DNA from 2 places in the Acidovorax sp. GW821-FHT10E03 genome. Region 2 is predicted to be linked to the other one. Evidence: riboswitches for the same ligand, from Rfam matches in the RefSeq annotation. Region 2 holds a riboswitch; the other holds the start of a gene.
What was found. Region 2 has a riboswitch for S-adenosylhomocysteine ahead of metH (methionine synthase). Riboswitches for the same ligand answer to the same signal wherever they lie in the genome.
Positions count from the first base shown of each region.

Region 1: it holds a riboswitch for S-adenosylhomocysteine, as region 2 does, so the genes downstream of both, ahcY (adenosylhomocysteinase) here and metH (methionine synthase) in region 2, are expected to answer to the same signal.

Region 1 is NZ_JBWKMU010000005.1:54,666-70,593, reverse strand. Features, by position in the region: gene mdtD (multidrug transporter subunit MdtD) at 1-794, opposite strand, end outside; gene erpA (iron-sulfur cluster insertion protein ErpA) at 913-1,278, opposite strand; gene AC07OD_RS10150 (bactofilin family protein) at 1,339-1,737, opposite strand; gene AC07OD_RS10145 (DUF6776 family protein) at 1,917-2,627, opposite strand; gene rpsI (30S ribosomal protein S9) at 2,793-3,185, opposite strand; gene rplM (50S ribosomal protein L13) at 3,197-3,628, opposite strand; gene AC07OD_RS10130 (serine/threonine protein kinase) at 3,823-5,781, opposite strand; gene AC07OD_RS10125 (23S rRNA (adenine(2030)-N(6))-methyltransferase RlmJ) at 6,088-6,975, shown strand; gene AC07OD_RS10120 (septal ring lytic transglycosylase RlpA family protein) at 6,985-7,578, opposite strand; gene metF (methylenetetrahydrofolate reductase [NAD(P)H]) at 7,578-8,429, opposite strand; gene AC07OD_RS10110 (TlyA family RNA methyltransferase) at 8,426-9,424, opposite strand; gene ahcY (adenosylhomocysteinase) at 9,538-10,971, opposite strand; S-adenosyl-L-homocysteine riboswitch at 11,046-11,125, opposite strand; gene AC07OD_RS10100 (DUF2855 family protein) at 11,188-12,285, opposite strand; gene AC07OD_RS10095 (TetR/AcrR family transcriptional regulator) at 12,364-13,026, shown strand; gene AC07OD_RS10090 (SDR family oxidoreductase) at 13,110-13,892, shown strand; gene AC07OD_RS10085 (peptide chain release factor 3) at 14,039-15,667, shown strand; gene AC07OD_RS10080 (hypothetical protein) at 15,687-15,928, opposite strand, start outside.
Region 2 is NZ_JBWKMU010000015.1:25,860-41,787, forward strand. Features, by position in the region: gene AC07OD_RS23925 (IPTL-CTERM sorting domain-containing protein) at 1-1,696, shown strand, start outside; S-adenosyl-L-homocysteine riboswitch at 1,726-1,832, shown strand; gene metH (methionine synthase) at 1,884-4,598, shown strand; gene AC07OD_RS23935 (putative Ig domain-containing protein) at 4,956-8,474, shown strand; gene AC07OD_RS23940 (RidA family protein) at 8,574-8,978, opposite strand; gene AC07OD_RS23945 (LysR family transcriptional regulator) at 9,193-10,128, shown strand; gene AC07OD_RS23950 (shikimate kinase) at 10,241-10,771, opposite strand; gene AC07OD_RS23955 (serine hydrolase domain-containing protein) at 10,828-11,970, opposite strand; gene AC07OD_RS23960 (branched-chain amino acid ABC transporter permease) at 12,395-13,258, shown strand; gene AC07OD_RS23965 (branched-chain amino acid ABC transporter permease) at 13,260-14,243, shown strand; gene AC07OD_RS23970 (ABC transporter ATP-binding protein) at 14,236-15,000, shown strand; gene AC07OD_RS23975 (ABC transporter ATP-binding protein) at 14,987-15,694, shown strand; gene AC07OD_RS23980 (ABC transporter substrate-binding protein) at 15,808-15,928, shown strand, end outside.

The sequences.
Region 1 (15,928 bases), on a different contig from region 2:
ATGCGCAGTGTGTCAATGGAAAAGAGCCGCGGCGAGAACAGCGGGTCGGCCCGCCGCGCCGCGTGCAGCCAGTAGGCCACCAGGCTGGCCAGCCCGAAGACCATCAGCACCAGCACGCCCGCCTGGCGCAGGCCCATGCTGGCCAGGCCGTCCAGCGCCAGCGAGAGCGACACCATGCCAAAGGCGAGCATCAGGTAGCCCGCCAGATCGAAGCGGGGCACGAAGGTCACGGGCTCGCCCGGCATGAAGCGCAGGGTGGCGATGCAGCCCACCAGCCCCACCGGCACATTGATGAGGAAGATCCAGTGCCACGACGCCGCCTCCACGAGCCAGCCGCCCAGCGTGGGGCCGATCAGTGGCCCGATCAGGCCCGGAATGGCAACGAAACTCATGGCCTGCAGGAACTGCTCGCGCGGAAAGGTGCGCAGCACCACCAGCCGCCCCACCGGCAGCAGCAACGCCCCGCCCAGCCCCTGCACCACGCGCGCCGCCACCAGCTGGGTCAGGCTTTGCGCGAGCGCGCAGCACACCGAACCCAGCACGAACAGCACGATGGCGGACAGATAGACGCGCCGTGAACCAAAACGGTCGGCCAGCCACCCGGAAGCCGGTATCAGCATGGCCATGGCCAGCGAATAGGCCACCACCACCGACTGCATGCGCAGCGGGCTTTCTCCAAGGCTGCGGGCCATGGCGGGCAGCGCGGTGTTGACGATGGTGGCGTCCAGCGTCTGCATGAAGAAGCCGATGGCCACCAGCCACAGGAGCACTTTCAGGGATCTGTCTTGCTGCATGGCACGCCAGGATGGCTTTTCCAGGAAAACGAAAAGGGGTATCCCCATGAAAAAAGCCGCCCGTCCGGGCGGCTTGTCGTTTCATTCCGTGCCGCTGGCGCGGCGCAGAGGCACACCCTCAGGCGGAGAAGCTGGAGCCGCAGCCGCAGGTGGTGGTGGCGTTGGGGTTCTTGATGACGAACTGGGCGCCCTGCAGGTCTTCCTTGTAGTCGATCTCGGCGCCGACCAGGTACTGGTAGCTCATGGCATCGATCAGCAGCGACACGCCATTCTTGGTCATGGTGGTGTCGTCTTCGTTGGTGATTTCATCGAAGGTGAAGCCATACTGGAACCCCGAGCAACCGCCACCCTGCACGAAAACGCGCAGTTTCAGGTCAGGATTGCCCTCTTCGGCGATCAGGTCCGCCACCTTGGCCGCCGCGCTGTCCGTGAACAGAATGGGGGCGGGCATTTCGGTCTGGATGTTTTCGGCAACAGCGCTCATGGGGTACTCCGGGTTCAATGTTTGCGGTGAATAGTACTGCAGACCGCTCGGGAATTCAGTTCACTGGCTGTTTGACGCTAACTTCAGTGGGGGCTTTTCCTCCACCAGCACGGCCACAGGGCACATCTGCCCGGCGATCACGGCGCCCTGGTGCATCTCCAGCGCCTTGTAGTGCACATTGCCTGTGATCTTGGCCTTGGGCTGCAGTTCCAGCAATTCCGCGGCATGCACGGGACCCACCACCTGCCCGTTGACGATCACATGGTCGGCGTGCACCGCACCCTCCACCCGGGCCGTCTCGGAAATCACCAGAATGCTGGACTGCTCCGATCCCGCGCGGATGTCCCCCACCACCTCGCCATCGATGCGCATCCCTTCTGCGAAGTGCACATCCCCCTCGATCCGGGTGCCCTGGGCGACCAGGCTTTTGATCGGTGGCTGCTTTTTGCGGGAAAACATGGGTGAGAACTCCTGAAAGGACACGCTCCGGCCGAAAGGAGCGTGCGGATGGGAAACAACGGGATGCCAGGCCCACGGCGTACCGGCGCGGCCTCTGCGCGGGCCCGGCGCTTGCGGCGGGGGCCTCTCTCGACGACGACAGCCTGGCCGGGGCCATCGCGGGCGCCTTGCGGGTGCTCCTAGTCGATGGCCATGGCCTGCACGGCGCGCACTGTCGTGCCTTCCAGCACGCGGGCGGTCACGGTTTTTACCACGGCGCTGGGCGGCAGATCGAGGACCCCCTCGATGCGCCGGTACTGCTTGACCTGCAGGGGCTGCCCCTGGGCCGGCTGGGTCTGCGTCCAGGGCTTGCCGTCCTGGGTGCCTGCCAGCACCAGTTCCAGCCGGCCATTGAACTCGGGCGCATTGCGCGCGGCCTGGATCACCAGGACCTGCCAGCGCAGCTGCATCCCTCCCAGCACTTCGGCCTGCAGGCTGCGAATCGCGAGCCCTTCGGTCTTTGCCGCGGGAATCAGTTTCTCGAAAAACCCCAGGTCCTCGCGCAGCGTCCGATTGTCCGCCTCGAGCTGTCGCACCTGCGCCATCAGGCTTTCCTTGGCAGCCCGCTCGGTCACGAGCAGGCTCTCGGCCGTATGGGCCACCGTCTGCTGCTCCTGGCCCACGCCGCGCAGGCGGGCCACCTCCGCGCGCAGCTGGAGCAATTCGTCCCGGGAAACGGAGTCCAGGCCCGCGATCGACTTGCCGAACTCGAAGGCCCACAGCGCCACCGCCGCGCAGAACCCGAAAACCACCGCCAAGGCCAGCCAGCGCAGGGGCCAGGGCAAGGCGCTGCGGATGGCCACCCGGGGGGCGCTGATCGTCAGCCGGCGGCGCAGAAGGCGAAGGCGCATGGGGAAAACAGGGGAGTCATCGGGGAGACCCGGGAGAAAAGAGCGCACCTTAAACGAAAAAACCGCCCGGAGGCGGTTTTTGCTCTGTAAAGCAATCCAGGACGGAGCGCTTTGCAGGGGTTGGACATCCGCCCAGGGGCGGGTGTCCGGCAGTGCCCAGCCAGCTTAACGCTTGGAGAACTGCTTGGCGCGGCGTGCGGAGTGCAGGCCGACCTTCTTACGTTCGACTTCACGTGCATCGCGCGTCACGAAGCCGGCTTGGCTCAGCACGGGCTTGAGGGATGCGTCGTAATCGATCAGGGCGCGGGTGATACCGTGGCGGGCAGCGCCGGCCTGGCCGGATTCACCACCGCCGTGGACGTTGATCTGGATGTCGAAGGTTTCGACATGGTTGGTCAACGCCAGGGGTTGCTTGGCAATCATGATCGAGGTTTCGCGGCCGAAGTAGGACTGGATGTCCTTGCCGTTCACCGTGATCTTGCCGGAGCCTTTTTTCAGAAACACGCGGGCGACGCTGGACTTGCGACGGCCGGTGCCATTGTTCCATTCACCAATCATCTCAAGGCTCCTTAGATTTCCAGCACTTTGGGCTGCTGGGCGGTGTGGGGATGCTCAGCACCACCGTACACCTTGAGTTTCTTGATCATCGCGTAGCCAAGGGGGCCCTTGGGCAGCATGCCCTTGACGGCCTTTTCCAGCGCGCGGCCGGGGTGCTTGGCTTGCATGTCGCGGAAGTTCGTGGCCGTGATGCCGCCGGGGTAACCCGAGTGGCGGTAGTACACCTTGTCCAGGGACTTGGTGCCGGTGACCTTGAGCTGGGCGGCGTTGATGATGACGATGAAGTCACCGGTATCGACGTGAGGCGTGTAAATGGCCTTGTGTTTGCCGCGCAAACGGAGAGCAACTTCGCTGGCTACTCGTCCGAGGACCTTGTCGGTCGCGTCAATCACAAACCACTCGTGCACAACCTCAGCGGGCTTGGCGCTGAAAGTAGTAGTCATGAGTTTTCTCTTATGAAGAGGGTTTGGCGGGTCCTTTTCCACGGTCGGTGCTTCTCTGAAGGAAGCCTCTTAGGTGGCGAAAATGTCTCCGCCGCGGGACCACAAAGCGCTGCGAAGCCCTCGATTATACGAATTTGCGTGCCAGGGGCGCAAGCCGCCCGTGCGCACAGTGCTCCAGGCCCCGGCGGCCACCCTCAGTTGGGGGTCTGGCGGCGGCGCTGCTCCTCGGCCTCGTAGCGGCGGCGGTTTTCCACGCACACGGCCTGCCCCGCCTGCGACGGCTTCTGGCATTCCTGGTGGATGCACATGGGCCGCGCCAGAAAATTGGCGTCAGCACAGGCCTCCTGCGGACTGGGCACGCGCGGCGGCAGCGGGCGAGGCTTGGGCTCGGCCACGACCGGGGGCGGCGGTGGCGGGGGTTCCTCGTGCACCACGACCTGCACGGGTGCGGGCTCGGGCGCCGCGCGCTTCGCGGTCCGGGGCGGCGTGCGCGGCGCGGAGGCCGGAACAAAGGCAGGCGCAGGCAGGGATGCAGCCACCGCAGCGCCCGCCGCGCCGTCAAGGGAAGCCACCGCAGCCGGCGCGCTCGCAGCCATGTCGGCCAGCGCGGTCTCCACCAGGGCGGGCGGCGTGGCAGCCGGCCGCTCGGCCATCTCGGTGATGATGTCGTCGTGCGGCGCCTTGCTGCTCTGGGCCCAGCGCAGTCCTGCCGCCGAGGCCACCACGGCAAAAACGGCCACGCCCAGCCAGACCACCACGGGGGAGCGCCGCGCCGTTCTGGCCGCCTTGCTTGCGGCACGGGGAACCTCACGCTCCATCGGCCGCAGCCGGTGATCGTGCGCATGCCGCGCAGCGGCCCCGTGCCGGTGGCCGGCCGCAGGGTCGTCATAGCGGGAGTCGTCGGCCACGACGGTATCCCCGGCGTCGATGAAGACCGTGTCTCCAGCCTCGGCGGCCACCGTGTCCGGCCCCCCGAGCATCACGGTGTCGCCGCCGGCCGCGGCCTCCTCCCCGGAGGGGGCGTCCTCGCGCGCATCGCGGGCGGGCGCCTGCACCGCGGCGCGCGGCGCCTGGGGCGGTATCTCCACCACGCTGCTGGCCGCGGACGTCACATCCACCGTGGGCGTGAGCAGGCCCGGGCCGGGCTGGTCGGCGGGCTCGACCCAGATGTCGCCCAGATCGGCACGGAAATCGAAATGTTCGCTTCCTTCCGGCGCGGACGTCATCTCCATGAGCTGCAGGAACGCATCGATGCTCTGCGGCCGGTCCTCGGGCTTGAGCGCCAGGGATTGCGCGATCGCCGCCACGAAGGGCGCGGAATATTCCACGCCGAACTGGCGCTTGACGGTTCTTGCCACCCGGGAGAACGACACCATGCGATCACGGATGGAACGCAGGGTCGCGGGCAGCGGGGTGTCGTTGCACAGGCAGCCATGCACCACGGCGGCCAGGGAGTACAGGTCGCTCCAGGGGCCCTGGCGCAGTTCCTCGTCGCCGTCGGAATACTGCTCGATGGGTGCGTAGTTCACCTTGAGCACGGCCGTGTGCTTGCGGTCCTGGTCATTGATCGCATGCCGGGCGGCGCCCAGGTCCAGCAGCACCGGAGGGCCACTGTCCTGCAGGAAGATGTTGTCGGGCGAAATGTCCCGGTGCAGGGTTTTCCCGTCGTGCAGCACCCGCAGGGCGCCGAGCACCGACCACAGCACCTTGCGCAGCCAGATCTCGGGGGGCGGGGTGCGCATCTGAGCGCGGGCCTGCTTGAACGTCATGCCGGTGTACAGCGGCATGACCATGTACGCGGTGTTGTTGGCCTCCCAGAAGCGGAACACCTTCACGAGCGAGGGATGGTCGAACTGGGCCAGCAGGCGCGCCTCTCCCACGAAAGACGCCAGCCCGGCATGGAAGGTCTGCTGGTCGGACGACGACCGCACCCACAGCGACTGGCCCTGCGCACGGCCCGCCAGCGCCGAAGGCATGTACTCCTTGATCGCCACCGCCCGGTGCAGAGAATGGTCGAAGGCCTTGTAGACCATGCCGAACCCGCCCACGCCAAGGAGCGCCAGGATCTCGAATTCCGCGAGGCGGGTGCCGGGGGGCAGCGCATCCACATGGCTGACACCACTGGCAGAGGCTTGGCTGGAACTTGCGATCATGGTGAAGAGAATGGGGCGTGAATGCGGGCTTCGGCGGGGGATTGTGAGCGAACGGGTGCCAAGGCCGTTTTCATCGCAATCATGAAGCATGCCAGCATGCATGACAGAAACAAAAGGCTTCCGGTCTGCCAAAAAAGTTACACACCCTGGTCAGACAAGCGCCGATTGTGCCGCGCCATGGGGACAGGCAGCGCCCGGGCCCATGACAAATTCGCATCGGATCATGACCGCGCGCCCGGGGCCTGCCGCCGGGCCATGGCCCCATCGACTGCGCTGCGCCGGGGGCGCACTCGTTACCATAGGGCCATGTTCAGTTATCGCCACGCCTTCCACGCAGGCAACCATGCCGATGTGCTCAAGCACACGGTCTTGATCGCCGCCTTGCAACACCTTACCGAGAAAGACGCGGCACTGACCGTGCTGGACACCCACGCGGGCGCGGGACTGTACCGGCTCGATGGCGACTATGCCAGCACCAGCGGCGAGGCCGCGGACGGCATCGTCCGGCTTTTTGCACCCACCGCGCCCGCCCTCACGCCCGCCCTGCAGGCCTATGTGGACATGGTCCGCGCCTTCAACCAGGGCAGTGCGCTGCGCGTGTACCCGGGCTCCCCGTTCATCGCCCAGCGCCTGCTGCGCGGCCACGACAAGCTCAAGCTCTTCGAGCTGCATCCCACGGACCTGCGGGCGCTGGCGGGCAACGTGGCCCAGCTGGAGGCAGGCCGCCAGGTGGCCGTCCTGCACGAAGACGGGTTTGAGGGGATCAAAAAATTCCTGCCCCCGCCGGCCCGCCGCGCGCTTGTGCTCTGCGACCCCAGCTATGAAATCAAGAGCGACTACGCCAAGGTGCTCGACATGGCCGCCGACTCGCTCAAGCGTTTTGCCACCGGCACCTATGCGTTCTGGTACCCCATCATCCCGCGCCCGGAAGCCCACGACCTGCCGCGCCGCCTCAAGACGCTGGCCACCAAGGCCGGCAAGGGCTGGCTGCATGCCACGCTCACGGTCAAGAACAGCAAGCTCACTGAAAACGCCGCGGGCGACGTCAAGCGCCCCGGCCTGCCGGCCAGCGGCATGTTCCTGATCAACCCGCCCTTCACCCTGAAGGCGGCGCTGAAGACCGCGCTGCCACAGATGGTGGAATTGCTGGCGCAAGACAAGCACGCCACGCACACGCTCGAATCCGGCGGCTGACGGCGGCGGTCAGGGGGCGGGGCAGTCCCGCTCGCCCTCGTCCAGCGCAAAAAGCTCCACGGGCTTGAGCCCCAGGCCCACCATCCCCAGCACCTCGGCGGCCCCCCGGCTCAGGTCGATCACGCGGTTGCCCGTGTGCGGGCCCCGGTCGTTGATGCGGACCACGACCGAACGGCCCGTGGCCTGGCTGCGCACGCACACGCGCGAGCCGAACGGCAAGGTGGGATGCGCCGCGGTGAGCGCCTTCATGTCGAAGGGCTCTCCGCTGGCCGTGCGGCGCTTGTGGAACTTCGCGCCGTACCAGGAGGCCAGGCCCACCTCGTCGGCGGGCAGGCGCAGCTGCGGGGCCTGCGGGCTTTCGGTGCCATCCTCCCGCCCACCGGGGCGCGACGGCGGGTCGATCAGCATGGCCTCGCCCGGCACGCTCAGCAGGTGCGGGGCCAGTGCGTCGGCCTCGGCGGACAGCCCTTGCGCACGCCCCCAGGACGAGCAGCCCCACACCGAAACACCGCAGCAGACCACCCCGAGCACCTTCCACCACAGGGCGGCCCGGCGGCCCTCCACCGGGCCCGTCAGCGCGGCATCGCCGCGCGGCTGGCGCATCAGATCCCCAGCCGGCGACAGATCTCCAGCGTCGCGGCACTCTGGTTCATCGTGTAGAAGTGCAGGGCCGGCACGCCGGCACTGCGCAACCGGTCGCACAGGTCGGTCACCACATCCAGGCCAAAGGCCTTGATGCTCGCCGTGTCGTCGCCGAAAGACTGCAGGCGCAGGCGTATCCAGCGGGGAATCTCGGCGCCGCAGGCGTCCGAGAAGCGCATCAGCTGGGTGGAGCTGCCGATGGGCATGATGCCGGGCACCACGGGCACATCGGCGCCCAGGCGCTGCGTGTCTTCCACGAAGCGGAAGTACGCATCGCTGTTGTAGAAATACTGGGTGATGGCCGAGTCCGCGCCAGCTTGCACCTTGGCGATGTAGGCCTTCAGGTCAGCCTCCGGCGACTTGGCCTGGGGGTGCACCTCGGGGTAGGCGGCCACTTCGATGTGGAAATCCCGGCCAGTCTCCGAACGGATAAAGGCCACCAGGTCGCTGGCGTAATGAAACTCCCCGCCCGCGCCATAGCCGCTGGGCAGATCGCCGCGCAGCGCGACCAGGCGCTTGACGCCCATGTCCTTGAGCATGGCAAGCTGCTCGCGCACGGACTGGCGCGTGGCGCCAATGCACGAGAAGTGCGAGGCTGCGCCGACCCCCTCGGCCAGGATTTCGCGCACCGTGCCAAACGTGCCCTCCTGCGTGGAACCGCCCGCGCCGTAGGTCACCGAACAGAAATCAGGGTGCAGCGCATACAGCTGCTGGCGCGCGGTGCGCAGCTTGTCGGCCCCCTCCGGCGTCTTGGGCGGGAAAAACTCGAAGCTCACCGGGAAACCGATGCCCTGGGCATTGGCAGCAATCATGTGGCCCTCCTCGCATAAACAAAAAATTCACGGTTGCCGTCGCCGCCCTGGATCGGGCTGTCCAGCCAGGCGTGCACCGCCAGGCCCAGTTCGGCGCAGCAGTCACGGATGCGCTTTTCCACCACGGCGTACAGCGCCTCGTCGCGCACGATGCCGCCCTTGCCCACCTGGCCGGGCTGCAGCTCGAACTGCGGCTTGACCAGCATGAGCAGGTGGCCGTCGGGCCGCAGAAATGCGGCGATGGCAGGCAGCACCAGGGTCAGCGAAATAAAGGACAGGTCGCCCACCACCACGTCGAACAACGGGGTCGTGTCCACGCCCGCGCATTCGGCGCGGCGCCGGCGCTGGACGGGCAGCGTGCCCAGCGCGCGCGCCTCGGCACGCTGCGCACGCTCGGACTTGAAGGCTTCGATGTCCTGGTCCTTGGCGTCGCCGCTGTCATCGTAGGCGTCGTCCACCAGCCCGCCGTTGCGCATCCAGCTGTAGGGCGCCTCGGGCTGGGTCTCGTTGTCCTCGTCCACATCGACGGCTTCGGAGAGCGCGTCCTCGCACGCCTGCTGCAGCGCCTCGGCGGTCAGCGAGCGCGCATTCACGCCCTCGACGCAAACCACCCGCAGATCGCTGTGCAGCCGCTCGTGCAGCTGGCCGTGGCCCACGTCCACGCCGACGACCTGCGCCGCGCCCTGCTGCAACAGGCAATCGGTGAACCCGCCGGTGCTCTGCCCCACGTCCAGGCAGCGCAGCCCGGCCACGGGCAGGCCCGTGGCCCGCAAGGCGCCTTCCAGCTTGAGCCCGCCGCGCGAGATGTACTTGGCCTCGGCATCGTCCAGCAGCTTCACCTCGGCCACGGACGGGATGTCATCGCCGTTCTTGGCCACCTTCTGCCAGGGCGCCAGCGGCGACAGGCGCCACTCGACGCCTGCAGCAATCAGCCGCTGTGCCTGCGAACGCGTGGCCGCATGGCCGGACTCCACCAAAAAAACATCTGCGCGCATGCGTCACTCTCTCGTCAATCGACGATGGATTTCATAGCCAAAATGGCTTCTATCGCTTTATCCACAAGCGCTGGCTGCTCCCAAAAAAGGAGCAGCAACAGCCACCCGCACGATCAGTAGCGGTACGTGTCGGGCTTGTACGGGCCTTGCTTGGGCACACCGATGTAGGCGGCCTGCTCGTCGGAAAGTTCCGTGAGCATCGCGCCCACCTTCTTGAGGTGCAGGCGCGCCACCTTCTCGTCGAGGTGCTTGGGCAGCACGTAGACCTTGCCGTTCTCGTAGTAGTCGCTGTGGGTGAACAGCTCGATCTGGGCGATGGTCTGGTTGGCGAAGCTCGACGACATCACGAAGCTCGGGTGGCCCGTGCCGCAGCCCAGGTTCACCAGGCGGCCCTTGGCCAGCAGGATGATGCGCTTGCCGTCCGGGAAGATCACGTGGTCCACCTGGGGCTTGATCTCTTCCCACTCGTACTGCTCGAGCGTCGCGACCTGGATCTCGTTGTCGAAGTGGCCGATGTTGCAGACGATGGCCTGGTCCTTCATGGCCTTCATGTGGTCGTGGGTGATCACGTCCTTGTTGCCGGTGGTGGTCACGAAGATGTCGGCCTTGTCGGCGGCGTATTCCATCGTCACGACCTTGTAGCCTTCCATCGCAGCCTGCAGGGCGTTGATGGGGTCGATCTCGGTCACCCAGACCTGGGCGCTCAGGGCGCGCAGGGCCTGGGCAGAGCCCTTGCCCACGTCGCCGTAGCCGGCCACGCAGGCCACCTTGCCGGCGATCATCACGTCGGTGGCGCGCTTGATGCCGTCCACCAGCGACTCGCGGCAGCCGTACAGGTTGTCGAACTTGCTCTTGGTCACCGAGTCGTTCACGTTGATCGCGCGGAACATCAGCGAGCCCTTGGCCGACATTTCCTTCAAGCGGTGCACGCCGGTCGTGGTCTCTTCGGTCACGCCGATGATCTGCGCGCTCTTGCGGCTGTACCAGGTCGGGTCCACGGCCAGCTTGGCCTTGATGGAGGCGAACAGGCAGGTTTCTTCTTCGCTGGTGGGGTTGGCGATCAGCGATGCGTCCTTTTCGGCGCGCTTGCCCAGGTGCATCAGCAGCGTGGCGTCGCCGCCGTCGTCCAGGATCAGGTTGGGGCCTTCGCCTTCGGTGCCGGCGGGGCCGAAGTCGAAAATGCGGTGGGTGTAGTCCCAGTATTCGGCCAGGGTCTCGCCCTTCACGGCGAACACGGGCGTGCCGCTGGCGGCAATCGCGGCGGCGGCGTGGTCCTGCGTGGAGAAGATGTTGCACGAAGCCCAGCGCACCTCGGCACCCAGGGCCTGCAGCGTCTCGATCAGCACGGCGGTCTGGATCGTCATGTGCAGGCTGCCGGTGATGCGGGCGCCCTTGAGCGCCTGCTTGGCGGCGAATTCCTCGCGGATGGCCATCAGGCCGGGCATCTCCGTTTCGGCGATGCGGATCTCTTTACGGCCCCAGGCGGCCAGGCCGATGTCGGCAATGATGCAGTCGGTGTTGACCGGGGCGTTGACGCGTGCGTTCATGATGGTGTGCTCCAAAGCATGTTTGAAAGACCACATTCAGCGCGGGGATGAGACGGAAGGCTCACCACACGAGAAGTGGATGAGCGTCGTTGCTAGATGACTCCGAGCCTCACGCCCCGCCAGTGCTGGGGACGCTGCAACGCTCCTCGGATCGGCGGATTATAAAAGCAAGTGCGGGAGGCGAGGGAGCGCCCCGCCTCGGTGCCTTGGGCCGCGCTACGGCGCCAGCACGACCACGTGGCCTTCCTGCGGATCGATGCGGCCCGCATGCAGGTCCTCGACCAGGGCCTGCGCCGCCGCGAAACCCTGGTGTTCGCGCACCCGCATCCAGGGCTGGTGCGCGCTGCCGACGCGGTCGATGAACGCGCGCTGGGCGGCATTGAACTTCTGGTTGACCAGCTCGGGGCCCCAGTCCGCATTGCGCTTCCTGATCTGCACCGGCGCGAAATAGAACACGGGCGCGGGCCCCGGCAGGGCCGTGTCGCGCAGGAAGTGCGTGTTCTGCGCCGACCCCGCATAGCAGTCGTACACCAGGGCATCGCCCAGGTGGTGGTGCACGCGCGAGCGCAGATCCTCGTCGCCCGAGAAATCGACATACAGCGTGGGCACACCGGCATCCAGGGCCTCCAGCTCACCATACGCCACCGTGCGCTGGTAGCTGCCAAGGCCCTGCACGAAGGCACTGTTGCGCGGCGCGGTGAGCCCCACGCGCTCGATCTGCCCGGGCCCCTCCAGGCAGAACGCGGTGCCGTAGGCCGTCTTGCTCGATGCGCTGGAGAACAGCAGCCGCCGCGCGCCGAAAAATCCGTTGTCCTGCAGGAAATCCGCCAGCATGAACGACGTGATGAACAGCGGCCGCACCAGCATCTGGTAGTTTTCATCGCCTGCCCGGTATGCCGGGTCGGCGCTGGTGCGCGTGTACTGGTTGTAGGCCGAGGTGAGCGACTGGCGGTGCTCCGCGCCGTCGTAGAAGCCCCGGGCCGTCACGCGCACCGGCGCCATGCGCACATGGCTCGCAATGGGCCAGTAGCCGTAGAAGCGCTCGCCCACGGCCACGCCCTGCACGCCGGAGGCCACCACGTCGGCAAAGCCCCACACGGGCATGTGGCCCCAGCCTGCCTCCCCCGTGGGGAAAAAGTCCCAGTACTTCATCGCGTCGCCAAAGGCGGCGTAGGTGATGTTGTTCGTGGTCACCGCCACGCGGTCCACGCGCAGCAGGGCCTCGCCGGGCTGCAGTGGAGCAAGGGGGAGCTCCTCGGTGCGGGTGTGATTCAATGCATTCCTGTCGGTCAACAGGCGGGTGAGCAGCGTCATGGGAAGTCTCCGTTTCAAGGGTGAGAAAACACTCAGGGCACTGTATGGCGCCCTGCCGCCGCGTGGGTTCGGAAACCGGTGAACCCGCCGCGCAAGACCCTTGCCGCCAGCTCCAGCGCGGCCCCCAGGCCGCTCAAGCGCCCCCGCCAGGCCCGGGCGCGCTTCACGGTGCAGGCCATCTACGACGCCTTTGTTCGGATTTGGCAACGCGACGGCTGGGACAAGCTCACCACGCGCAACGTGGCGCTGGAAACCGGCATTTCCGTCGGCACGCTGTACGACTATTTCCCCAACAAGACAGCGCTGCTGTCGGGCTATGTGCGCCATTGCGTCGAGGCCCTGCTCGCCGCCATCGACCGCGAGGCCGTGCAGCCCGAGGGCCTGCCATGGACGCAGCGCATCCACCATCTCGTGCGCCTGGTGGGCGGCGTGGATGCGCCCGGGCTGCCGCCCTTCCACCCCGACATGCTGGCGCTGGAGGCGCAGATGGCCGAGCCCCGGCACCACCGCCGCGTGCACGAAGAGCTGGCCGCCGCCTGGGGCCGGGTGATTGCCGCCTGCACCGACCTGCCCCGCCCGCCCGGGCAAGCACTGCTGCAGGCGCTGCACCTCTCGGCCTGGGGTGGGCGGCGCTATGCGCTGCTGCTGCAGCTCGATCCCGCCGCCATGCGGCAGTGGGCCGACGGTGTGGAGCAACTGTGCTGCGCCGCCATCCTGCAGGCCGCCAGCGCGCCGGGCTGAAGCCCTGTCACCTGCGCGGCTGCCTTGCCCCGCGGGCCGCCCGACACTGGCGCCCTCACCAAAAAACACAGACGGAGCACTGCATGGACCCCAAGGACAAGGTCATCATCGTCACCGGCGGCGCCAGCGGCATCGGCCGCAGCATCGCGCGGCGTTTTGCGCAGGAAGGCGCCCGCGCCGTGGTCGTGGCCGACCTGCACCTCGCGCCCGCGCAGGCCGTGGCCGACGAGATCGGTGGCCTGGCCGTGCGCTGCGATGTGTCGAAGGAAGCCGACATCCAGGCGCTGGTGGCCACCACGCGCGAGCGCTACGGCCGGGTCGATGCCTACATCTCCAACGCCGGCATCCTGGGCCGCCCGGGCGGCATCGAACTCGAGGACCCACTGTGGGACGCCATGTGGAACATCCACGGCATGGCCCACGTGTGGGCCGCACGCGCCGTGGTGCCCGAGATGGTGGAGCGCGGCGAGGGCTTCTTCCTCGTCACGGCCTCGGCGGCGGGGCTACTGACCATCGTCGAGTCCGCCCCCTACGCCGTCACCAAGCATGCCGCCGTGGCCTTCGCCGAGTGGCTGCGCATCGCCTACGGCCGCCGGGGCGTGGGTGTGGCCTGCCTGTGCCCGCAGTCGGTGCAGACCGCCATGGTGACGGGCGATGGCGGTTCGGCCTCGCACGACGGCATCCTGCCGCCCGAACAGGTGGCGGGCGACGTGCTGGCCGCCATGCAGGACGGGCGCTTCCTGGTGCTGCCCCACCCCGAAGTGGCGCAATACTTCCGCAACAAGGGGCAGGACTACGAGCGCTGGCTGGGCGGCATGCAGAAGATGTATGCCCGGCACGCCCAGGCGCAGGCACAGGCCAACTGAACGGAAACGGGCGTTGAAGAACGGCCGGAAGAGGGTTCGCAGCGGGCGCCGGTAAAATCGCCGCTTCCGGGCGCCGCTGCGCCTGCCGCGCCGACTGCCGCAGAGTCCTGCCGCAGCGCGCCCTGACCCCCTTCTGGAACCCCCCTGTGTCCTACGCCTCAGAAACCCGGCGCCGCCGCACCTTTGCCATCATTTCCCACCCCGACGCCGGTAAAACGACGCTGACGGAAAAGCTGCTGCTGTTCTCGGGCGCGATCCAGATCGCCGGTGCCGTCAAGGGCCGCAAGGCCAGCCGCCATGCCACCTCGGACTGGATGGAGATCGAAAAGCAACGCGGCATCTCGGTGGCCTCGTCGGTGATGCAGATGCTGTACCGCGAACACGTGATCAACCTGCTCGACACGCCCGGCCACAAGGACTTCTCGGAAGACACCTACCGCGTGCTCACCGCCGTCGATTCGGCGCTGATGGTGATCGACGCGGCCAACGGCGTGGAAGCGCAGACACGCCGCCTGATCGAGGTTTGCCGCCAGCGCGACACGCCCATCATCACCTTCGTGAACAAGATGGACCGCGAGGTGCGCGACCCGCTGGACATCATGGACGAGGTCGAGCGCGAACTGGGCATGCCCTGCTGCCCCATGACCTGGCCCGTGGGCCAGGGCAAGGCCTTCGGCGGCATCATCAATCTGCGCACCCAGACGATGACGGTGTTCGAGTCCGGCAGCGAGCGCCGCCCGCAGGACTTCGAGGCCATCCCGCTGTCCGACGAGGCCACGCTGCGTGCGCGCTTCGGCGCCGAGTTCGATGCGGCGCTGGAGAGCATGGAACTGGCCGTGGGCGCATCGCCCGCCTGGGACCACGAGGCCTTCCTGGCCGGCAAGCTCACGCCCGTGTTCTTCGGCTCGGGGGTGAACAACTTCGGGGTGATGGAAGTGCTCGACGCCCTGGTGGACATGGCCCCGCCGCCCGGCCCGCGCGTGAGCACGCTCGAGGTCAACAAGCAGCCCGTGGTCAAGACCATCCAGCCCGAGGACGAGGGCTTCGCCGGCGTGGTCTTCAAGGTGCAGGCCAACATGGACGCCAACCACCGCGACCGCATCGCCTTCGTGCGCGTGGCCTCGGGCAAGTACATGCCGGGCATGAAGCTCAAGGTGCAGCGCACCGCCAAGGAACTGCGCCCCACCAGCGTGGTGACCTTCATGAGCCAGCGCCGCGAGGCGGTGGAAGAAGCCTACGCGGGCGACATCATCGGCTTCACCACCCACGGCGGCGTGCAGCTCGGGGACACCATCACCGACGGCGCCAACCTGCAGTTCACCGGCCTGCCGTTCTTCGCGCCCGAGATGTTCATGACCGTGGTGCTCAAGAACCCCCTGCGCACCAAGCAGCTGCAGCAGGGCCTGGCCCAGCTGGGCGAGGAAGGCGCGATCCAGGTCTTCAAGCCCGACGCCGGCGGCAACATGCTGCTGGGCGCCGTGGGCCAGCTGCAGTTCGAGGTGGTGCAGCACCGCCTGAAGGCCGAGTACGACGCCGACGTGCGCCTGGAAGGCTGCCAGTACACGGGCGCCCGCTGGATCACGGCCGACAACGCGGCCGACCTGCGCGCCTTCACGGACGCCTACCCGCTGCGCCTGGCGCACGACGCGGCCGATACGCTGGCCTACCTGTGCACCAGCCCCTATGACGTGCGCCTGGCGCAGGAGCGGTTTCCCAAGATCCACTTCCACCCGCTGCGCGAGCATGCGGGCCTGGCCCTGCAGAAGGCGGGCTGAGCGGCTTTGCGGGGCGGCCTCAGGGCCGGTACTCCCACCCATGGGGATTGGTGTCCTTCTGCAAGCACAGCGCCAGCCCCAGCGCCGTGACCGACCCGCTGAAGCACACGAAGGTGGCCTGGTGGGCGCCCCACTCGCGCTGGCAGTGGTGCAGGAAGCTGGCCTTCAGGCGGCCCTGGCGGTGCTCTTCGGCCAGGGCCAGCACGGACGGGTTCCTGGCTTCGGCCTTGAACTCCACAACGAGGTCGCGCCACTCCGGGA
Region 2 (15,928 bases):
ACGTGCATTGCTGTGGCTCACTGCGTTCTTGTTGGCCATGGTGGCCGCGACCGCAGCGCATGCCCAAGACGCGGACCTTTCCATCACAAAGACCGATGGAGTGACCACGGCCACGCCGGGCGGATCGGTGACCTACACCATCACCGCCAGCAATGCAGGGCCGGACCCCGCCGTCGGTGCCACGGTGGCGGACACTTTTCCGGCCGTGCTCACCGGCACCTGGACCTGCGTGGGCGCGGGCGGCGGAACCTGCACGGCGGCGGGCAGCGGCAACATCAACGATGGCGTCAATCTGCCCGCGGGCGGCTCGGTGACTTACACGGTGAGCGCCGCGATCAATGCGTCTGCGACGGGCACGCTGACCAACACCGCGACGGTGACGTCTGCCGTGAACGACCCCAACCCAGCCAACAACAGCGCCACCGACTCCGACACGCTCACGCCACAGGCGGATCTGTCCATCACCAAGACCGATGGCGTGACCACGGCCGTTCCGGGCGGATCGGTGACGTACACCATCACCGCCAGCAACGCGGGGCCGTCCAATGCGTCGGGGGCCGCGGTGCTCGATACCTTCCCTGCCGCGCTCACCGGCACCTGGACCTGCGTCGGCGCGGGCGGAGGCACCTGCACGGCGGCGGGCAGCGGCAACATCAACGACATCGTCAACCTGCCCGCGGGGGGATCGGTCACCTACACGGTGAGCGCCACGATCAGCGGTTCGGCGACCGGAACGCTGGTCAACACGGCGACGGTGACAGCGCCGGGCGGGGTGACCGATCCCAACCCCGCCAACAACAGCGCCACCGACACCGACACCCTCGCGTCGCAAGCCGACCTGGCCATCACCAAGACGGATGGTGTGACCACGGCCGTTCCGGGCGGCTCGGTCACCTACACCATCACCGCCAGCAACGCCGGCCCATCGAACGCCGCAGGCGCGGGCGTGGTGGACACCTTCCCCGCCGCCCTCACGGGCACCTGGACCTGCGTCGGCGCGGGCGGAGGCACCTGCACGGCGGCGGGCAGCGGCAATATCAGCGACACCGTCAACCTGCCCGCGGGCGGCTCGGTGACCTACACCGTCAGCGCGACGGTGAGTGCGGCGGCCACGGGAACGCTGGTCAACACGGCGACGGTGACGGCGCCGGGCGGGGTGACCGACCCCAACCCGGCCAACAACAGCGCCACCGACACCGACACCGTCACGCCGCAGGCGGATCTGGCCATCACCAAGACGGACGGCGTGACCACGGCCACCCCGGGCGGCTCGGTGACCTACACCATCACCGCGAGCAATGCCGGGCCCTCCGGCGTCGCTGGGGCAACGGTGGCGGACACCCTGCCCGCGGTGCTGACCGGCACCTGGACCTGCGTGGGCGCGGGCGGCGGCACCTGCACCGCCTCGGGCAGTGGCAGCATCAACGACACCGTCAACCTGCCCGCGGGCGGATCGGTGACCTACACCGTCAGCGCCACGGTGGGCGCGTCGGCGACGGGGACACTGGTCAACACCGCGACCGTCGCGGCCCCAGGTGGCGTGACCGACCCCAACCCCGGCAACAACAGCGCCACCGACACCGACACCATCGCGGCGGCCCCGAGCGCGATTCCGTCCCTGTCGGAATGGGCGCTGTGGCTGCTCGCCGGCCTGGTGCTGCTGGCCGCGCTGGGCCAGCGCCGCCAGATGCGCTGACCGCGGGCGGGCCAACTACAATCGGCCCCTGGTCCAAGGAGCGTTGCAGCGGCTTGCCGTGCCCTGGTGGGGCATGGCGGCTCGTCAGGCTTGGGCCGCGCATCCCTCAGTACATTGACAACGACGCTCACCTGAACCCCCTTGTGCCGCGCAGGTGAGCCTTATGTCAGATTTGTCCGTCCCCCCCATGAAGTTGTCCGGCCTGGAGCCTGTCTCCATTGGCGAGGGCACGCTGTTCGTCAACATCGGCGAGCGCACCAACGTCACCGGCTCCAAGGCGTTCGCGCGCATGATTTTGAACGGCCAGTACGAAGAGGCCCTGGCCGTGGCGCGCCAGCAGGTGGAGAACGGCGCCCAGGTCATCGACATCAACATGGACGAGGCCATGCTCGACAGCAAGGCCGCCATGGTGCGCTTTCTGCAGCTCATCGCGTCCGAGCCCGACATCGCGCGGGTGCCCATCATGGTGGACAGCTCCAAGTGGGAGGTGATCGAAGCCGGCCTGCGTTGCGTGCAGGGCAAGGGCATCGTCAACTCCATCTCCATGAAGGAGGGCGTGGACAAGTTCAAGCACGAGGCGCGCCTGGTGCGCCGCTACGGCGCCGCTGCGGTGGTCATGGCGTTTGACGAAAAAGGCCAGGCCGACACCTACGAACGCAAGATCGAAATCTGCGAACGCGCCTACCGCATCCTGGTCGATGAAGTGGGCTTCCCGCCCGAAGACATCATCTTCGACCCCAACATCTTCGCCGTGGCCACCGGCATCGAAGAGCACAACAACTACGCCGTCGATTTCATCGAGGCCGTGCGCTGGATCAAGCAGAACCTGCCGGGCGCCAAGGTCTCGGGCGGCGTGTCGAACGTGTCGTTCAGCTTCCGGGGCAACGACCCCGTGCGCGAGGCCATCCACACCGTGTTCCTGTACCACGCCATCAAGGCGGGCATGGACATGGGCATCGTCAATGCCGGCATGGTGGGTGTGTACGACGACCTGGAGCCCGTGCTGCGCGAGCGCGTGGAAGACGTGGTGCTCAACCGCCGCCCCGACGCCGGCGAGCGCCTGGTCGAGATCGCCGAAACCGCCAAGAGCGGCGCCAAGGACGAGAGCAAGAAACTCGAATGGCGCGGCACGCCCGAGCACCCCAAGACCGTGGGCGAGCGCCTGTCGCATGCGCTGGTGCACGGCATCACCGACTTCATCACCGAGGACACCGAAGAGGCCTACCGCGAGATCCTGGCCAGGGGCGGCCGTCCGCTGCACGTGATCGAGGGCCCGCTCATGGACGGCATGAACGTGGTGGGCGATTTGTTCGGCGCTGGCAAGATGTTCCTGCCCCAGGTGGTGAAAAGCGCGCGCGTGATGAAGTCCGCCGTGGCCCACCTGATTCCGTACATCGAGGAAGAAAAGCGCCAGGACGAACTGGCCGGGCGCGACGTGCGCAGCAAGGGCAAGATCGTCATCGCCACCGTCAAGGGCGACGTGCACGACATCGGCAAGAACATCGTCACCGTCGTGCTCCAGTGCAACAACTTCGAGGTGGTGAACATGGGCGTGATGGTGCCCTGCCACGAGATCCTGGCGCGCGCCAAGGTCGAGGGCGCCGACATCGTGGGCCTGTCGGGCCTGATCACCCCCAGCCTGGAAGAAATGCAGTACGTCGCGGGCGAGATGCAGAAGGACGAGCACTTTCGCATCAAGAAGATCCCGCTGCTCATCGGCGGCGCCACCACCAGCCGCGTGCACACCGCCGTGAAGATCGCGCCGCACTACGAAGGCCCCGTGGTCTACGTTCCCGATGCCTCGCGCAGCGTCAGCGTGGCGCAGAGCCTGCTGGGCGACGGCGTGCAGAACTACGTGGACGAGCTGAATGCCGACTACGACAAGGTGCGCATCCAGCACGCCAACAAGAAGGCCACGCCCCTGTGGCCCCTGGCCAAGATCCGCGCGAACAAGACACCCGTGGACTGGTCCGCCTACCAGCCCGCCGTGCCACGTGCGCTGGGCCGCCGCGTGTTCAAGAACTTCGACCTGGCCGAGCTGGCCAGGTACATCGACTGGGGCCCGTTCTTCCAGACCTGGGACCTGGCCGGCCCGTACCCCGCCATCCTCACCGATGAGGTGGTGGGCGTGGAGGCCACGCGGGTGTTTGCCGATGGCCAGGCCATGCTGAAAAAAATCATCGAAGGCCGGTGGCTCACGGCCAGCGGCGTGATGGCGCTGCTGCCCGCCAACAGCGTGAACGACGACGACATCGAGTTCTACACCGACGACACCCGCACCGAGGTCGCCATGACCTGGTACGGCCTGCGCCAGCAAGCGGAAAAGCACACCATCGACGGCGTGACCCGCCCCAGCCGCTGCCTGGCCGACTTCGTGGCGCCCAAGGAAAGCGGCATTGCCGACTACGCCGGCATGTTCGCCGTGACGGCGGGCCTGGGGATCGAGAAGAAGGAAAAGGCCTTCATCGACGCGCTGGACGACTACTCCGCCATCCTGTTCAAGAGCCTGGCCGACCGCCTGGCCGAAGCCTTTGCCGAAGCCCTGCACCACCGCGTGCGCACCGACCTGTGGGGCTATGCCGCCGGCGAGGCGCTGAGCAACGACGACATGATCGCCGAGAAGTACCGCGGCATCCGCCCCGCGCCCGGCTACCCCGCCTGCCCCGACCACAGCGCCAAGAGCGAGCTGTTCCGTGTGCTGCAGTGCGAAGACATCGGCATGACCCTCACCGAAAGCCTGGCCATGATGCCGGCGGCCAGCGTGAGCGGCTTCTACATCGGTCATCCGGATGCCGTGTACTTCAACGTCGGCAAGATCGGTGAAGACCAGTTGCACGACATGGCGCAGCGCCGCAGGATGGATGAGAAGGTGCTGGAGCGGTTGCTGGCGCCGAATCTGTAATGCTATTGATTTTATAGCATCTGGCACTTGATGGATAAGCGCCAGGGGCTGATTTGATCGAATGGACAGAAAGGCCCCGCACGCGGGGCCTTTCTGTTGGTGGCTTTGCCGGAAAGCGCTTCGCAAGCCATGGGCCTGCCTCCAGACCGGCGCGCCTGCGCCATGCCTGGCGCGTGTTTTCGGCAGTGGGAACCCTACTTCAGGAGGGATGCTATTTGCCAGGGCGCAGCATGTAATCAGCCACGATTGGGACAAGCTCGGTGCGGCGCTGCCGCTGCACTTTTCACAGGACAGTGGCTCCCGCCGTGGGCCGCGCAGGGCCCGCCCAAGCACAAGACAAAGAACTGTGTAGGGGCGATGCCAATGCTGCGTTTCCATGGATTTTCGGAGGGGCTCCATCATGCGGCCCTGCGCCTGCTGGCTTGCGCGGCGCTGCTGGCGGGTTTGCTGCAGCCTGGCATGGCCAGCGCCGCGCACACCTCGCTCATCTGCCCGGCCAAGGGTGGTGGGGTCACGCAAGGCGGCACGGTCACCATCGACGTGACCGACTGCACGCCAGGTATTGGCTGGGCGGGCACCGGTCCGGTGGACGGGCCGGCGTTGCCGGTGCATGGCAGTGCCAACCTGCGCATCACCGGACCGAACTGGGTCCTGGACTACAGCCACAATGGCAACAGCGCCACCAGCGACTACTTCGAGTTCACCGACGCATCGGGCAACGCCACTGCGCAAAGCGTCGTGGGCGTGACGGTCACCATCCATCCCTCGTCGTCTCCCATTGCGGTCGCACCCGCAACATTGCCCGCCCTGACGGCGGGCACGCCGTTTTCGCAGGCCCTCAGCGCCAGCGGCGGCACGGCGCCATACACCTACACGCTGCAAGGCGGCGCGCTGCCCCCGGGCCTCGGCGTGGCCGGTTCGGGCGCCATCACCGGCACGCCCACCCGGCGCGGGGGCTACACCTTCAGCGTGCGCTCCACCGACCATGGCGGCCTGTTCGTGGACAAGGGCTACACCGGCACGGTGGGCAACCCGAGCCTGGCGCTGGCCACCCCCACGGGCACGGCGGTGCAGGGCCAGCCCTTCTCGCAAGCACTGGCCACCACGGGCGGTGTGTCGCCCTACAGCTATCTGCTGGAGACGGGCAGCTTCCCGGCGGGCATCAGCATCTCCGGCGCGGGCGTGGTCAGCGGCACCACGGCGGCGTCCCTGGGCAGCTACCCGGTGACCTTGCGGGTCACGGACGCCAGCACGGGGCCTGGGAGCTATTTCGAGCTGGAGAACTACACGCTGGTGGTCAGCCAGCAGCCCGTGCTGTCCATCAACGACGTGGCGGCCAGCGAAGGCAATGCGGGCATGGCCCATTTCAGTTTCACGGTCAGCCTCAGCGCGCCCGCCGGGCCGGGCGGCGTCACCTTCGACATCGCCACGGCCAATGGCACGGCCACCGCGGGGGCCGACTACGTGGCGCACAGCCTCGCGGGCCAGGCCATACCCGCAGGCAGCAGCACCTACCCCTTCGTGGTGCAGGTGCCGGGCAATGCGCTCTTCCAGCCGGACAGAACGTTTTGGGTGAATGTGACCAATCTGGTGAATGCCGTGGCGGGCGACGCGCAGGGCCAGGGCACCATCGTCAACGACGACGCGGCCCCCAGCCTGTCGATCAACGATGTGACCGTGGTGGAGGGCCACGGCGGTACCACCGGCGCCGTCTTCACCGTGTCCCTGAGCGCGCCGAGTGGCTTCACCACCAGCGTCAACTACGCCACGGCCAACGGCACGGCCACGCAGCCCGGCGACTACACCGCCACCAGCGGCACGCTGACTTTCACGCCAGGGCAAACCTTGCTCACCGTCACGGTGCCCGTGGTCGGCGACACCACGCCCGAGGCCCACGAGACCTTCTTCGTCCATCTGAGCGGCGCCGTCAACGCCACCATCGCCGACAACCAGGGCCTGGGCACCGTCACCAACGACGATGTGCCTGTGGCCGTCGGCCCCGGCACCCTGCCGGGCGGCACGGTGGCGGCGGCCTACAGCCAGACCCTGGCGGGCAGCGGTGGCGCAGGCCCTTATGCATTCGCGGTGACGGCGGGCGCGCTGCCCACGGGGCTGGCCTTGTCCACCGGCGGGCTGCTCGGCGGCATGCCCACGGCGGGCGGTGCGTTCAATTTCACGGTCACCGCCACCGACAGCAGCGCCTTTCCGGGGCCGTATGCGGGCTCGCAGGCCTATACCCTGGCCATTGCCAGCCCCACGGTGTCGCTGGCCCCCGCCACCGTGCCGGGCGGCACGCGCACCGTGGCCTACAGCACTCCGCTCGCGGCATCGGGCGGCACGGCGCCGTACACCCATGCCGTCACGGCCGGGGCGTTGCCGGGCGGGCTGCTGCTCAGCGCGGGCGGCGTGCTGTCGGGCACGCCCACGGCCACGGGGTCCTTCAACTTCAGCGTGACCGCCACCGACAGCAGCACCGGCACCGGCCCCTACACCGCCACGCGCGCCTACACGCTGGTGGTGGCCGATGCGGCGCCGGTGGCCAGCCACTCGGCGCACACGGTGGCCTATGGCTCCAGCGGCAACGCCGTGCCGCTGAGCCTCTTCGGCGGGGCGGCCACGTCGCTGGCCCTCACCACACCGGCCGCGCACGGCACGGCGATGGTCAGTGGCACCACCCTCCAGTACACGCCCACGCCGGGCTATGCGGGCAGTGACAGTCTTGCCTATACCGCCACCAACACCTCCGGCACATCGTCGCCCGCCACCGTCACGCTGACCGTGAGCCCGCCCACCCTGGTGATCAGCCCCAACAGCGCGCAGACCGCCACGGTGGGCAGCGCCTACACCCGCACCTTCACCTGGAGCGGCGGCGCCGCGCCCTACACGGGCCTGCAGGTGCAGAACCTGCCCGCGGGCCTGTCGGTCACGGCCACCACGGCCGACAGCGCCACGGTGTCGGGCACGCCCTCGGTGGCCGGTGCGTTCAACCTCCACCTCACCGCCACCGACAGCAGCACCGGCGCCGGCCCGTTCAACGGCGCGCAGGCCGTGGCGCTCACGGTGGGAGCCCCCACCGTCACCCTGGCGCCCGCCACGCTGCCCGCTGCCGGCGCGTACAGCGCCTACAGCCAGACCCTCGCGGCGGCCGGTGGGCTGGCCCCGCACAGCTATGCCGTGAGCACCGGCGCCTTGCCCCCGGGCCTGGCGCTGAGCACGGCCGGCGTGCTGGCCGGGACCGTGGGCGCACCGGGCACCTACCATTTCACCGTCACGGCCACCGACGCCAGCGGGGCGGCCTATGCAGGCAGCCAGGCCTACACGCTGCAGGTGGCGCTGGCGCAGACCTACAGCGGCCCGTCCCCCACGGGCTCGGGCACCATCACGGCCAGCTTTGGCGGCGGCGGTGCGGGGTGCGTGTTCGCCAGCGCGCAGTTCATCCCGCCGTCGGGCCACGCGTCCAGCCCGCCCGCCCACAGCGCCCCGGCGGGGGTGCAGTTTCCGCACGGGCTGTTTGACTTCGCCACCACGGGCTGCACGCCGGGCAGCACGCTGCAGTTCACCATCACCTACCCCGGCGCGCTGCCGGCCCACACCCAGTACTGGAAGTACGGCCCCACGCCGGCCAGCCCGCCCAACGCGGCGCCACGCTGGTACACCCTGCCCGCCGGGGTGGCGGGCACGGTGGCGACCTTCTCCATCACCGACGGCGCCCTGGGGGATGATGACCTGGCCGCCAACGGCGCCATCGTGGACGCGGGCGGCGCGGGCTTCGGGCTGGCCGCCACGGCCGTGCCGCTGGGCGACGGGCTGATCTGGTGGCTGGCCCTGGGACTGCTGGCCGTGGCCGCAGGCCAGCGCCGCCGGGGCGCGGGGTGATGTGCGGTTGATATGAAAATCATAGCTGCCAGCGCTTTCGGGATAAGCGCTGGGGCCTCATTTCATTCAAAGATTGCAACCATCCGCTCCCTGCAAGATTCAGCCGCCCTGGCCTTGCGGCAGCCGGGCAATCACCTTGATCTCGAACTGAAACCCATACAGCCAGGTCACGCCAATGCCCGTCAGCGTGGGGTGGGGCGCCTCGCCCCAGAACTCGGGCACGATGCTCCACACCGCTTCAAAGTTCGCCTCGGGGTTGACGACAAACATCGTCACGTCCACCACATCGTCAAAGGTGCAGCCCGCCGCCTGCAGCACCGCGTCCAGGTTGGTGAACGCCCGCCGCACCTGCGCCTTCAGGTCGGGCTCGGGCGAGCCATCCTCGCGGCTGCCCACCTGGCCCGACACGAACAGAAAGCCGTTGGACCGCACCGCCGGCGAATAGCGGTTGCGCTCGTACAGCGCCTGGCGACCGGCCGGAAACACCACATCACGTTGGGCCATGAAAAAACTCCTTCGGTAGGGCCGGCAAGCCGCCCCGTGTTGACGATGAAGGCACTGTAGAAGCGCGGGGCCGGCCGATAAACAGGCAAGCCTGTCCATCACTGTTCTTAGAATCCAAACAATCGCGGGCCGCACCAGGCCCATTGCAGCGCGGCACGGGCTCGGCCCGCGCACCCCACGGGCCCCCCTGAGGCGGCCGCACCGGAGCATCCCCATGGACCGTTTTGACGCAATGCAGGCCTTCGCGCGGGTGGTGGAAACCGGCAGCTTCACCAAGGCGGCGGCAACCCTGCACATGAGCAAGACCACGGTGACCCAGCTGGTGCAGCAACTGGAGGCACGCCTGCGGGTCCGGCTGTTCAACCGCACCACGCGCAAGGTCCATGTCACCGCCGATGGCGCCGCCTACTACGAGCGCGTGGTGCGCCTGCTGGCCGACCTGGACGACGCCGAGACCAGCCTCTCCACCGCCGCCGCCGCGCCCCGGGGCCGCCTGCGGGTGGATGTGCCCAGCCCCCTGGCCCGGCTCGTCCTCGTCCCCGCGCTGCCCGCGTTCCACGCGCGGTATCCCGACATCCAGCTCGACATGGGCGTGAGCGACCGCCGCGTGGACATGCTGGGCGAGAACGTGGACTGCGTGGTGCGCGGCGGCACCCTCACCGACCAGTCCCTCATCGCCCGCCAGGTGGGCGAGCTCGCACTGCGCGTGTTTGCCGCTCCCAGCTACCTGCGGCACGCGGGCGTGCCCGCGCACCCGGGGGAGCTGGAAGACTCGCACCACCGCATCGTGGGTTTCCTGTGGGCGCGCACCGGCAAGCCGGTTCCCTATGCCATGCGCCGCGGCGGCGAGAGCATCCACGTGCAGGGCCGCTACGTGTGCGCGATGGACGACGGCAATGCCTATCTGGCCGCAGGGCTGGCCGGCATGGGGGTGCTGTGGCTGCCCAGCTACATGGCGCGGCCGCACGCGGCCAGCGGCGAACTGGTGCCATTGTTTGAAGGCTGGACGATGGACCCCATGCCCCTGTACGTGGCCTACCCGCCCAACCGCCATGTGAGCGCCAAGGTCCGGGTGTTCATTGACTGGGTGGTGGAGCTGATGGCGCTGCATGCACCGGTGGCGGTGCGGCGTGCCGATGAAAGCTATTGAAAATATAGCATTCAGGGTTCATGGATAAGCGCCCGGGGCCCATTCAGCTTCAGGATGGCCGGTCAACCCAAACCGCTGAAGCCCGCCGCGCAGCCATCAACCGCCAGGAAACCTACCCCTGCGCGCCCGCCGCCATCTCCAGCTGCATCATGATCATGTTGACCAGCGTGTGCACCGTGGGGCGGCCGGTCTCGATCACGAAGTGGGCCGTTTCGCGGTACAGGCCGTCGCGGTGCGCGTACAGCTCGCGCAGCTTGTCCATGGGGTTGCCCACCTGCAGCAGTGGCCGGGTCTTGTCGTGCTTGACGCGGCGGTAGATCTCTTCGGGCGAGGCGCGCAGGTACAGCACGTTGCCGAAGCGGCGCAGCACCTCCCGGTTGGCCGGGCGCAGCACGGCGCCGCCACCGGTGGAAAGCACCATGCCGCCAGGCTCCTGCGCCACCTCGGCCAGGACCTGGGACTCGACATCGCGAAAGCGCGCTTCGCCTTCCGCTTCGAAAAAGCTGCGGATGGTGGTGCCGAGGGTCTGCTCCAGCCGGTGGTCCAGGTCGACGAATGGAACACCCGCCCGGTGGGCGAGTTGCCGGCCGATGGTGGATTTGCCCGAGCCGGGCATACCGACCAGTGCACAGCGAATCTGCATAAATTTCCTGTTGTTATGGCTGCCCAACTGGACGCAGAGTGTAAGGCGGCGGGCGCTCAGAGCGCGGCGTACACCAGGGCCGGATACAGCTCGCTCAGGTAGCGCAGTTGTCCCGGGGCCTGTGTGAGCAGGATGGCGAACAGGTCCTGCGCCGGGTCCACGAGGAAGAAGGTGCCGCCCAGCCCGCTCCAGCTGTAGTGCCCCGCCGAGCCGGGGCGCGTCGCCAGCCCGGTGGCCGTGCGCACCGCCACGCCCAGCCCGAATCCGTAGCCGGGGGGCAGCACGTCGCCGGCCGTGGGGATGCCGCCCAGGTGGTCCGCCGTCATGAAATCCACCGTGGCGCGGCTGGCCAGCCGCACGGGGCCGTCCGTGCCTTCCAGGGTGCCCCGGCCCAGCAGGAGCTGCAGGAAACGCGCGTAGTCCGCGGCGGTGGACACCAGCCCGCCCCCGGCGGATTCAAACGCGGGCGGGGCGGCCACGTCGATCAACGCGACCTCGGTACCCGTCTGCGGGTCGCGCGCGAAGGGCTCGGCCAGCCGGTGCAGGTTCCGGGGAGGGACGCTAAAGCCCGTGTCGTGCATGCCCAGGGGCCCGAACACGCGGCGCTGCAGGATGGTGCCCAGGGGCGCGCCTTCCACCACCTCGAGCACGGCGCCCAGCACATCCGTGGCGCGGCTGTACTCCCAGCGGCTGCCGGGCGCATGCACCAGCGGCAGGGGGCCCCGCGCGGCCGCGAGACCGGCATTGGTGTGGCGGCGCGAACCAATGCGGGCAGCGCGGTACAGGTCGGGCACCGGGCCCGCCTCCCACGCGTAGCTGAGGCCGGCGGTGTGGCGCAGCAGGTCGTGCACGGTGGCCTCGCGCGGCGCGGGTGCCCGCTGGCCGGTGGCTGGGTCGTACACCTGCTGCCCGGCAAACGCGGGCAGGTAGTGCGACACGGGGTGTGCCAGCAGCAGGCGGCCTTCCTCCATGAGCATCAGTGCCACCAGCGAGGCAATCGGCTTGGTCATCGAGTAGATGCGAAAAAGCGTGTCGTGCGCCATGGCGGGGGCGTCCGCCCCGGGGCGCTGTGCGCCCACCGCCTGGTGCAGCACGGTGCGGCCCTGGTGGTGCACCAGCGCCACCGCGCCGGGCAGCAGGCCCTGGTCCACATGGGCTTGAAGTACGTGGCACAGGCGTGCCAGGGGGGCTGGGTGCATGGGTTCCTCGAGACGGTGGTGGCAATGGGGCCCGCGCACGTTCCGCGTGTCGGAACGTCGCCGGTGGTGGACGGATTGTTTCAGTCTGTTGCGGCATCCCGCGGCGGCAAGTCGCGCAGATGACTGGCGCACCCGCCAATCGCTGGGTGATTACCCTGAAATGTTCTGCACAGCGGAATGCGAGGTTGGGCATCCGGGGCTTCGTTATTAAGCTGGCCCGGCCTCGACCGCAAGGGGATCGCGCCGCTTCGGCGCATCGCGTGCGGCATGCGGGGCGGCTGGGCCGATGGCCGCAGCCTGTCTGCAAACCTACCAGGAGCACGACGATGGAGACACGCCCCCGCGGGGACGCCCCGAGCCCACGCCCCGAGGCCATGCCGCCCGCGCAGCACGGCCGCGCACCGCTCGCAGGGAGGGGCGGTTGATGGACCTGTTCCTGCAGCAAGTGCTCAACGGCCTCACGCTGGGCGGCATCTACAGCCTGGTGGCCCTGGGCCTCACGCTGGTGTACGGCATCCTGCACGTGCCCAATTTCGCCCATGGCGCGTTCTACATGGCCGGGGCGTTCGTGTCGTGGCACCTCATGGCGGCCTGGGGCTTCAACTACTGGGTGGCGATGGCGGGCTCGGCCCTCGCCGTGGCGCTGATCGGCGTGGTGTCGGAGCGGCTGGTGTTCCACCCGCTGCGCAATGCCTCGGGCCTGCATCCGATGATCGCGGCCATCGGGGTGCTGCTGTTCCTGGAGGCCGGCGCGCAGGCCCTGTGGGGTGCGGACTTCCACCGCATGCAGACGCCGTACACCGGCATCATCGACCTGGGCGGAGTCACGGCGCCGGTGCAGCGCCTGCTGATCATCGCGGCGGCCTTCGTGCTCATGGTGGTGCTGCACCTGTTCCTCAAGAAGACGGTGACGGGCTCGACCATCATCGCCATGGCGCAGAACCGCGATGGCGCGTCGCTGGTGGGCATCGACGCGAACCGCGTGGCCATGCTCACCTTCGCCATCTCGGGCGCGCTGGCCGCGGTGGCCGCCACGCTGTATGCGCCCATCAACCTTGTGTACCCGGCCATGGGGCACCTCGTGATCACCAAGGCCTTCGTGATCATCATCCTGGGGGGCATGGGCAGCGTGCCCGGCGCCATCATCGGGGGGCTCATCATCGGTTTTGCCGAGAGCTTCGGGGCGTTCTACATCTCCACCGACTACAAGGACATCATCGCCTTCGTGCTGCTCGTGGCCATCCTGTCGGTGCGTCCGCAGGGCCTGTTCACCAAGGGGGTGCGCTGACATGGCATTCCTGGAAGGCAAATGGGGCTGGGCCCTGCTGCTGGCCGCCGGGCTGGCGTTTCCCCTGTTCGTGGGCAATGACTACCACCTCACGGTGATGGGCACCGCCTACATCTTTGCGATCGCCACCATCGGCCTGAACCTCATCACGGGCTACACGGGGCAGTTCAACTTGGCGCACAGCGGCTTCATGGCGGTGGGCGCCTACACGGTGGGCATCCTCACGGTGGACCACCAGGTGCCGTTCTGGGTGGCGTTCGCGCTCTCGGGCGTGGTCACCACCGTGCTGGGTTTCTTCATCGGCGTCCTGTCGCTGCGGCTCAAGGGGCACTACTTCTCGATCTTCACGCTGTGCGTGGGCTACATCATGTTCCTCGTGATCGAGAAATGGGAAGGGCTCACCCATGGCACGGTGGGCATCATCGGCATCCCCGCCCCGTCGCCCATCGGGGGGCTGCGGTTCGACACGCCGCTGGCGCTGTACTACCTGGCCTTCTTCTGGCTGGTGGTGGGAATGTGGGCCATGCGCCGTATCGTCAATTCGCTGCTCGGGCGCACCTTCATGGCCATCCGCAACAGCGACGAGCTGGCCGAGTCGCTGGGCATCAACCTCATGCGCAACAAGGTGCTGGCGTTCATGCTGTCGGTGTTCTACGCGGGTATCGCGGGGGGGCTGTATGCGGGCTATGTGCGCTTCATCGGGCCCGGCGTGGCGGGGGTGGAGCACACCTTCGACATGACCATGTACATGCTCATCGGGGGGCTGGGGACGCTGCTGGGCCCGTTGCTGGGCGCGCTCGCCATGCCCTGGCTCACGCAGTACCTGCAGTTCCTGCAGGAGTACCGCTTCCTTGTCTTCGGTCCCATCCTCGTGCTGCTGGTGATCTTCGTGCCGCACGGCATCGTGGGCACCTACCTGGGCTGGAAGGCACGCCGCGCCACCCGGCCGTCCGCCACACCGCCCGCAGGAGGCGACCGTGCTTAAGATCGAACACCTCACCAAGCGCTTTGGCGGCCTGGCCGCCGTCAACAACGTCAGCACCACCATCGAGGCCGGCAGGATCAACGCGATCATCGGCCCCAACGGTGCCGGCAAGACGACGTTCTTCAACCTCATCAGCGGAATGCACCGGCCCAGCTCGGGCACCATCACGCTGGAGGGACGCGACGTGACCTCGCTGCGCACCGACGAGGTGGCGCGCCTGGGCGTGGCGCGCACCTTCCAGACCACGGCGCTCTTTGACATGGCCTCGGTGCTGGACAACCTCATCGTGGGCCACCGCCTGCGCACGCGCTCGGGCCTGCTCGACGTGCTGTGCAATTCCAGCCGCCTGCGCGAGGAAGAGCGCATCTGCCGCGAGAAGGCGCGCGAGGCGCTCGATTTCGTGGGCCTCGCGCACCTGGAAAACCGCATGGCGGGCGACATCTCGCAGGAGGAGCGCAAGCGCGTGGCCTTCGCGCTGGCGCTGTCCACCGGGCCGCGCCTGGTGCTGCTGGACGAGCCCGCCGGCGGCGTGAACCCCGACGAGACCGAAGGCCTGGCCCAGCTCATCCGCAAGATGGTGGCCCATGGCCTCACCGTGTGCCTGATCGAACACAAGATGAACATGATCATGAGCCTGGCCGACAAGATCATGGTGCTGAACTACGGCGAGAAGATCGCCGAGGGCACCCCCGCCGAGATCCGCGCGAACCCGGCCGTCATCGACGCCTACCTGGGGAGCGAGCATGCTGCAGCTTGACAACCTCTCGCTCAAATACGGCAGCTTCCAGGCGCTCAATGGCGTGAGCCTGCATGCCCGGCAGGGCGAGCTGGTGGTGCTGCTGGGCGCCAACGGCGCGGGCAAGAGCTCGATCTTCCTGACCATCAGCGGCATCCACAAGGCCGCCGGGGGCAGCATCCGCTATGGCGACAGGGAGCTGGCGGGCATGAAGCCCTCTCAGATCGTGCAGCACGGCGTGGTGCAGTGCCCCGAGGGGCGCAAGCTGTTCCCCGGCATGTCGGTGCTCAAGAACCTGATGCTGGGCGCCTACGTGCACCGGGGCGACACGGCGGGCAGCAGGAAGGTGCTGGACGAGGTGTTCGCGCTGTTTCCCATCCTGGCCGAGAAGAAGGACGACCCCGCGGGCTCGCTCAGCGGCGGCCAGCAGCAGATGGTGGCCATCGGCCGCGCCATGATGGGCCGGCCCAAGGTGCTGCTGCTCGACGAGCCCTCGCTGGGCCTGGCGCCGCTGGTCATCAAGCAGACCTTCGAGGTCATCCAGCGCATCAACCAGGCCGGCACCACGGTGCTGCTGGCCGAGCAGAACGCGTTCGCGGCGCTCAAGATCGCGCACCGCGCCTACGTCATCGAGAGCGGCCGCATCGTGATGGAGGGCGACCGCGACAGCCTCATGAACAACGAGGCCGTGCGCCGGGCCTACATCGGCGCATAGGAGATGAGGAGCAGCCCCCCCGCGGCGCCGCGCGCGTGCGACGGTAGTGCCACCTGTTTGACGACCCTGACTCGCAAGAGCCGCTTTTTCAGAAACCCCAAGGAGACATCAGCATGATCACGAAACGCAAGACCATCCTTCGACTCGGTGCCAGCGCCTTCGCGGTGGCCGCACTGCTGGGTGCCACCGGCACCGCCTTCGCCCAGCAGGTCGTGAAGATCGGCTACTCGGGCC